DNA from 2 places in the Mucilaginibacter xinganensis genome. Region 1 is predicted to be linked to the other one. Evidence: riboswitches for the same ligand, from Rfam matches in the RefSeq annotation. Region 1 holds a riboswitch; the other holds the start of a gene.

Region 1 (4,439 bases):
AGGAAAACGCAGCAATTGGCCACATCTTCTGTTTCGCCGCCGCGTTTAAGTGGAATAGCCTGCGCCCAGCCTTCAACAACTTTAGGATCCAGCACTTCGGTCATTTCGGTTTTTATAAAGCCTGGGGCTACCACGTTGGTACGGATGTTGCGTGAGCCTAATTCCTTGGCTATTGATTTTGAAAAGCCGATGATGCCAGCTTTTGAAGCCGCGTAGTTAGCCTGGCCTGCATTACCCTGTACACCTACAACAGAACTCATGTTAATGAATACACCGTTGCGGTTTTTCATCATGATTTTTGATGCAGCCTTGGTAACGTTAAATATTGATTTTAAGTTAACATCCATTACCTCATCCCATTGGGCTTCCGTCATGCGCATCAGCAAACCGTCTTTGGTTATGCCGGCGTTATTAACCACTATATGCAGGGTGCCGAAATCGGCGATAATATCATTGATCAGTTTTTCGGCCTCATCAAATTTTGATGCGTCAGAGCGATAGCCTTTTACCTGTGTGCCAAAGCTTTGCAGTTCCTGTTCAAGGGCTTGTCCTTTTTCAACAGATGATAAATAAGTGAAAGCTACATTAGCGCCATGCGCTGCAAACTTTTCTGCAATTTTACGCCCTATCCCTTTTGATGCTCCCGTGATAAGTGCGGTTTTTCCTTCTAATAATTTCATGAAGTTTAGAAAATGATTTACGAGGGGCGAAGATACTTATTTAGTCCGAAAGTCGGAAAAGTCCGGAAAGTAGGGAAGATAAAAAAGTTTCGGGTTTGTATGGACGTTTAATTTCTCCGGTATGCTTAAGTCTCGACACAGAGTCCCATTTAGGAGTGATCGCAAGGACCTGAAATAGCTCCTTGTAATATTATTTAGTGTTTGGGATTTTAAGACACAAATGCTACCTTCGGATAAATGAAACCTGTTATAATTATAATCACAAAATATGGCGTGATATTATTTTTATGGGTACTCTTGTTATGGTGGGCATTATTTTTATCTCCATTTGACGTGCCGGAATATGTTCCATACACACCAATCAAGATTTATGGATTAGCTTTTACTGCTTTTACTCTTACTATTTTAATTCTTTCACAAAAGGAAACTTTGAGAAAACTCCCGAATTTAAGTATTGTGGAATTAGTATTTATTGGAACCGCTATTTGCTTTATTATGGAGATATTATTCCAATTTATACAGTCGTTTACATTAACTTCTGACAAATTACGCTACTTCATATCAGGGGTAACATTCACTACTATCTTGGGGGCTATATTGTCTTTCTTCATAGCTTTCCAATTAAAAACAAAACGGACGAATCGGCTTTTGCTTTTTATAGCTATATTTTTTCTTCTATTTAAAGGATTGAGTATGATATTCCCATCAATGATAGCGAAGTGATTAAATAAATATAGGTAATACAATAGGTGCGACAATCTGCATCGGTTACAAAACCGTGATAAGTCAATTAACTTTACTATACTAAAAAACTAGCATAAAAATAAGACTGCTGATATATGGTTATTTCCTATCCGCAATATAACCCGAATACGAAGATACTGGTATTTAGAGAGTGGATAGAAAATCACGACGAATGCGGAACTGGGTGGCAAAGAGAGTTTTGGTTTACGAGAATACCAGGTGGTTGGAAGGTTTGCGATGATATTACTTCTTTAAGGCTCTGAGTTTAATTTTCCAGTATTAGCACTCATACTGGCGTTATAACTTTTTTTCTTCCCAACTTTTCGGACTTCCGGACTTTCCCGACTCTATTCCCTATATTTGCCCAAGTTCTTTACTTTATTTCAACAGTGAGGTTCCCCGATTTTTAATCCGGGATGAAAAAGGAACCGTGTGTAAATCACGGGCTGTCGCGCAACTGTAAGTAACACAAAAGGTTGTTGCCTTTACCAATGTCCATTGCCCTGCCAAAACGGGGCGAGAAGGACGGCAACAATGTTACAAGCCAGGATACTTGCCCCCTGTTTAAGACAATGCTTTCGCGTTTTGAAGCAGTAGTCAGAGTATAAAGCATTTTTACGGGTATTTGTATTCCTGTTGCTTGCTTTTGTCTTTTATTACAATTCCTCCGAAAGCATACCGAAAACCGTAAGGAGCATTAAGTCAAATTAATGTTTAACCAAAAAAGTTTTATGCGTATGCTCAAAAACAATCCCGGGTACCCGCGTATGGGTGCCCATCGTGAACTTAAAAAGGCCAGTGAACAATACTGGGCCGGCAAAACAACCCGCGACGAATTATTCGCCGTTGCCAAAACAATCCGCCAACAAAACTGGAAATTGCAGCAGGATGCAGGTATTGACCTGGTACCCTGTAACGATTTCAGCTTTTACGACCAGGTGCTTGACACCTCGCTGATGCTTGGCGTTATCCCGCAACGGTACAATGCTGTTTTAACCCAAAATGTAAAGAATAAAGAGATCGACCTTTACTTTGCAATGGCGCGGGGCTATCAAAAAGACGGACTGGACATTACCGCCATGGAAATGACCAAATGGTTTGACACCAATTACCATTACATTGTGCCTGAATTTACGGCAAATCAGCAGTTCAGGCTTTTTTCTGAAAAAGTATTTGATGAGTTTAACCTGGCTAAACAGGTAACCGGCATTATTCCAAAACCGGTTTTAATTGGCCCGGTGTCGTACTTGTTATTGGGTAAGGAGAAAGAAGGCGGTTTTGATAAGATAGATCTTATCAAAAAGATAGTTCCCGTTTACGCAGAGGTGTTGAAACGATTAAAGGCTCATGGCGCTATTTGGGTACAGCTGGACGAGCCTTTCCTGGCACTTGACCTTTCACAGAAAGAAAAAGATGCATTTGTTTATGCTTATACGGAGCTGAAGAAACAGTGCCCCGAAATTAAGACCCTGCTTACTACCTATTTTGAAGGGCTTGGAAAAAATACCGGGCTTGCTGTTAATTTACCGGTAAGCGCCCTGCACATTGACCTGGTAAGAGCGCCGAAGCAACTGGACGCAGTACTCACCATTATCCCCGAAACATTAAGCTTGTCGCTGGGTGTGGTTGACGGGCGTAACATCTGGAAAAATGATTACATCCGCTCACTGGCGCACATTAAAAAAGCAATTGCCGTTGTTGGTAACGAGCGGCTGATGATAGCGCCGGCCTGCTCCCTGCTGCATACCCCATTCGACCTTGACCTGGAGACTGGCATCAACCCCGAAATAAAAAAATGGATGGCCTTTGCCAAACAAAAATTAAACGAGGTAAATGAATTAAGCAAGATTATTGACGGCGACAATGAACTGCTGAAAGCCAATATTGAGGCTGTCTCTACCCGTAATATATCTAAACTGATCCACAAGCAGGAAATAAAGAACAGAACGGCTGCTATTACAGTGGCGGATGCTGAACGAGCGAGCCGGTTTACCTTACGGCAGAAAATACAACAGGGTAATTTCAGGTTGCCGCTGTTCCCCACTACTACCATAGGCTCTTTCCCGCAAACTGACGAGATCCGCCAGTTAAGGGCGAGGTTAAAAAAAGGTGAACTGAGCACAGCGCAGTATGACGCAGAAATTGAAAAAGCTACTATTGATGCCATCCGCTGGCAGGAGGAGATCGGGATAGATGTTTTGGTGCACGGCGAGTTTGAACGCAATGATATGGTTGAATATTTTGGCGAACAGCTGGATGGCTTTCTATTTACAAAAAACGGCTGGGTGCAAAGTTACGGCAGCCGCTGTGTAAAGCCGCCGGTTATTTACGGCGATGTCAGCAGGCCGAAGGATATAACGGTGCGCTGGAGCAGCTTTGCACAGGCCAACACGCACAAATTGATGAAAGGTATGCTGACCGGCCCGGTAACTATCCTGCAATGGTCGTTTGTGCGGGACGATCAGCCGCGGTACGTTACGGCTAACCAAATAGCGCTGGCTATCCGCGACGAAGTGGTTGCGCTGGAAAAAGCCGGTATAAAAGTTATCCAGATTGATGAGCCTGCTATCCGCGAAGGCCTCCCGCTGCGCAAAGCAGACCATGCCGCTTACCTGGATTGGGCTGTAAACGCTTTCCGGATCTCGGCAAGCGGCGTCCGGGATGAAACACAGATCCACACACACATGTGCTATAGTGACTTTAACGACATTATTGAACACATTGCCCTGATGGACGCGGATGTAATCACCATTGAAACCTCGCGTTCGCAAATGGAATTGCTGGAAGCGTTTTCAGATTTTAAATATCCGGCAGAAATAGGTCCCGGCGTTTATGACATCCATTCGCCGCGCATTCCCGCTGTTGCCGAGATGGTGAGCCTGCTTGAAAAAGCCGCTGCTTTATTGCCCGTTGAGAATATTTGGGTAAACCCTGATTGCGGTTTAAAAACCCGCAAATGGCCCGAAACACAGGCCGCGCTGGTAAATATGGTGGAGGCGGCAAAGGCGGCCCGCG
Region 2 (4,439 bases), 1.1 Mb from region 1:
TTTCCCGTTACATCTGTCTGTTTACCTGTTACATAGGCAGCATAAGCAGATGCAGTGAATTTATCTAAATTTAACTTAAGCTCACTTTCAAAACCCTTATCTTTTTGAAATGAGCCATTTTCATAAATACCATAAGGAGCATCTGCCAGGTTTTTGAAGTAAATCACATCCTTTGTGTCGTACTTATAAAATACGGTATTGAATGATAGGGTGTTTTTAATCAGTTCCCAATCAAACCCGGCTTCGTACGAGGTTGTGGTCTCGGGCCTTAAGGCATCATTACCATATTGTGAAAATAGTTGGTATAACGATGGTGTCTTAAATGCCGAAGCAATTGTTCCAAATACCTTAAACTGGTCTGCCAGGTATAACGACGGATTAACCGTGTAAGTAAAATTAGTCCCGTACTTACTATCCAGGTTGTACCGGCCACCAAGTTCCATGTGAAAGATTCCTGCTTTAAAAAAAAGTGAAGTATAAATGCTATTTATGCTATTCCGTAAGTTTTTTAATGTGTCGTAGGTGCTTAGCTGTGTGCTGCTGTAATACCTAAAGCTTTCGCCGCTGGTTATATCCAGGTATTTATTAATGTTGTAATTAAGCAATACATCGAAATTGGTTATACTACCGCTGTTCTTTTGATACGAAGCTGTATTGAAGTTAGATGCTCCGGCCAAATCGTTGTAATTATTTTTTACGCTATTTTGGCTGATGTTAAATTTGAGGTCGCCTTTATCTAACTGAAGCTTACCGCCTATGCCGCCAAAAATAAACGTGTTGTTATAAGTATAGCCCTGATCATCGGTAAAAGCACCGGCCGGCAAATTACCTTTGTTGTAGCTGGCTTGCAGGTTCCCGTTGATCATAAATTTTTCTGACACCTGTTGGGTCAAATTTAAACTCGCCGACCTTTGGTGAAAACCATCTTTCTTAAAGTTCCCTGTACCCAGGGTGTCGGTAGCTGCGGCAAAACCTTTTGAATCTGTATTTGACAAATTTAGCGCGATCCCAGTCTTGTTAATTTTGCCATTTAAACCAGCTGCCTGGTTAAAGGTATTGTATGTGCCCCCGCTTGCCTGCAAATTAGTTTTCAATCCTTGTTCTTTCGGATGTTTTGTAATGATGTTGATCACGCCGGCAACAGCATCTGATCCATATAAGGTTGATCCGCTGCCTTTCAAGATCTCTATCCTTTCAATTTGATCTAACGGAAATGCATTTAGATCGTAAGCACCTTCAATTGATGATGAATTATTAACCGCAAAACCATCAACCAGTATCAATGTATTGCCTGTTGAAGCGCCCCTCAGATATACAGATGAACTGATCCCCGGCGCGTTTTCTGATCCTGAAAAAGTAATTCCCGGGACAGTATTCAATAGCTGCGGTAAGGTTTTCCCGGCCGACCTGTTAATCTGTTCACTGGTAATAACGGTGACTACCCGGCCAATTTCCGATTGTTTTTTTGCCGACCGCGTAGCAGTTACTACTACATCATTAAGAACCCTGGTTGAGTCCTGGGCATAGGCCGCTTTACTAAAAAGCAGCGACTGTGCAAGCCCGAGGCCCGCAATAATAAAAAAGTAATTTTTTTTCATGTTGTTGTGAGTTTAAACCCGCAGCATACAGAAATGGAAAGTTTGGAATGGAAATACACCTCCGGATGGGCATTCACATTCAAGCTTCAATCCCCGAAAGCTTTGAATAATATTTATGCCTGGGCAGGTATTCTGACTTACTCCCCTTTACCCGGTCTTCCCATCCTGATCAAAATCAAAACAGTGACCCCATTTGATTGGGTATTGGTTATGGAGCTTACAGCTGCGGGACAGTTACGGATTTACACCATATTCCCTTTTAATCCCGGTAGTTAACCGGGAACCTAAAGCGATGCAAATGTAGAATAAGAATTTATAAACTCAAATTATGTTATTGACTAAGTTGACCAGTTTAATTGAGTTGTTTAAGTTTGAAATATTAACGTGCTGGTAATATGCTAAAGAACATTTTATTTCTTTTTTTATTGATGGTAAATATTCCTGCTTTTGCGCAACATCCGGATACGGTATTCCTGGAGCGCTTATTAAAATCACACCCGGAACTTTTTAGCGGGATCCTGAACCACCCTGCACACAACGAGGTCCAGATTTTATATACCCGGATTGATCGCGATAAAAATAACGTACCGCATTTCACCTCATATAGCTACCGGCTTAATGCCAGGCACTATTTTTACCCGGCCAGTACCGTAAAACTGCCAACTGCCATATTCGCGCTTGAAAAACTTAATGAATTAAATCTCCCAGGCCTGAATATGCGCTCAGTGATGAAAACCGACAGCTCTTTTAAAGGTGAAACTAAAATGCTTGAAGATACTTCAGCAGCTAATGGCTTACCAAGCATCGAAAATTACATTAAAAAAATCCTTCTCGTAAGTGACAATTACGCCTATAACAGGCTTTATGAGTTTGTCGGCCGCAAGGAGATCAACGATAAATTAAAAAAATATGGGTTAAATAATACCCGGATTATTGGCCGCCTTTCTGTTTACGATGGTTGTGAAGCCGCCCGGCATACCAACGCCATTGATTTTTACCAGGACAACAAACTGATTTATCATCAGCCGGCGCAATATGATACAAATAGTTATCCCATGCACCTGGACAATATGATACAAGGTAAGGGCTACCTCGACAAAAACGACAAACTGGTTATGCAGCCATTTGATTTTACAGATAAGAATGTTTATGCCATTGCAGATATGCAATCTGTTTTAAAGAGGTTATTATTTCCCGGTTCATTCCCCAGGCGACAACAGTTTAATTTAAAACCAAATGATTATCAATTCATTTATCGTTACATGAGCATGTTTCCCGGCGAAAGTAAAAAACCATCTTACAACCAGCCCGGCTACTATCCCGCTTTTTGCAAATTCCTGCTTTATGGTGCGGATAGCACTGCGGCGATAAACCCGGATATAAGGATCTTTAATAAAGTGGGCGACTCTTATGGCTATGATATTGACAATGCATATATCGTTGATTTTAAACATAATGTGGAATTTATTTTAACTGCTGTTGTGCAGTCAAATGAAGATGGGATCTATAATGATAATAAATATGAATACGACACCGTTTGCCTGCCATTTATGAAAAACCTCGGGCGGGTTATTTACGAATATGAGTTAAACCGGACGAAAAAATTCACGCCTGATCTCTCCAAGTTTAAATTCAAATATTAAAATTATCGTTTGACTGAAAAAATACGTTTAAATCAAAAGGGAAATTAAATACACTTAAAGAAAACTGCCTTTCATATTTATTGTTTAAAAAGTACACCTATTTAAACAACATGATATGGCAATTACAGCATTACAGCGCATCCCCAACGATAATAAGGAAACCGCTACTATAAATTTGAATTGGCCCGAACGTTATATTTCAATAGCTGCCGGAGTTAAACTAAGTTTTTCGGGCATCAGGAACATTTTCAAAAGCCCGTTTACCAGCCTGCTTAAACTGGGTGCCGGCGGTTACCTGGTAAACAGGGGCATCAGCGGTCATTGCGAACTTTATTCGCAGGCGGGAAAGGTTAGCACCTCCCCTGTTAATGTAAATATCCGGACGTCCTTCTCCGTTAACAGGTCAAGAATGGAAGTCTATGCCTTCTGGCGCAAACTGGATAACCTGCCCCTGTTTATGAATCACCTCGAAAGTGTAGATTTAATTGACGACAAACGGTCGCATTGGGTATTAAAACTGCCTACAGGTGTGGCTAACGTTAGTTGGGACGCAGAAATTGTACATGATGATCCTGGTTACATGATTGGCTGGAGCTCGTTACCGGACTCTATAATCGATAATGCCGGAAAGGTTCGTTTTCGTGATACAGAAGATGGCGGTACATTGGTTGACGTAGTTATAAGCTATCAGCCTCCTGCTGGTGGTATTGGCGCAAGCCTGGCACACATATTTAATCCGGTATTTAAAAAGTTAGTTGACGATGATGTACAAAACTTTAAGCAATACATGGATATAGTTGAAAAAGAAGGTGTTATAATTGTATTATAGTGAATTAGCATTGGTCTTAAATCAACAATCTAATTTTTGCCAATAAAAAAACCCGCATTTAGCGGGTTTTTTATATTATCCTAAGATTCGTTGGAATCCATGTTTATTTTACTGCATCAATAACTGCTTTAAAAGCATCTGGGTGATTCATAGCCAAATCAGCTAACACCTTACGGTTTAAACCAATTTCACTTTTAGTTAATTTACCCATTAATTGAGAGTAAGAAATTCCGTGCTGACGGGCACCTGCGTTAATACGCTGGATCCATAAAGCTCTGAATTCTCTTTTCTTGGTCTTACGGTCACGGTACGCATACTGTAAACCTTTTTCAACTGTGTTTTTTGCAACGGTATAAACCTTGCTGCGTG

Evidence for each region. A riboswitch is a leader RNA that binds a small molecule or an ion and turns the genes downstream of it on or off. The one in region 1 is predicted to bind cobalamin.
Region 2: linked by a shared signal. The riboswitch ahead of MuYL_RS12950 (TonB-dependent receptor plug domain-containing protein) and the one ahead of metE (5-methyltetrahydropteroyltriglutamate--homocysteine S-methyltransferase) in region 1 are both predicted to bind cobalamin.

Annotation. Positions count from the first base shown of each region.
Region 1 covers NZ_CP022743.1:4,067,511-4,071,949, reverse strand. Annotated here, with positions in the region: gene fabG (3-oxoacyl-[acyl-carrier-protein] reductase) at 1-680, opposite strand, end outside; cobalamin riboswitch at 1,799-1,999, shown strand; gene metE (5-methyltetrahydropteroyltriglutamate--homocysteine S-methyltransferase) at 2,162-4,439, shown strand, end outside.
Region 2 covers NZ_CP022743.1:2,941,371-2,945,809, forward strand. Annotated here, with positions in the region: gene MuYL_RS12950 (TonB-dependent receptor plug domain-containing protein) at 1-1,598, opposite strand, end outside; cobalamin riboswitch at 1,704-1,901, opposite strand; gene MuYL_RS12955 (serine hydrolase) at 1,994-3,241, shown strand; gene MuYL_RS12960 (SRPBCC family protein) at 3,357-4,070, shown strand; gene rplT (50S ribosomal protein L20) at 4,174-4,439, opposite strand, start outside.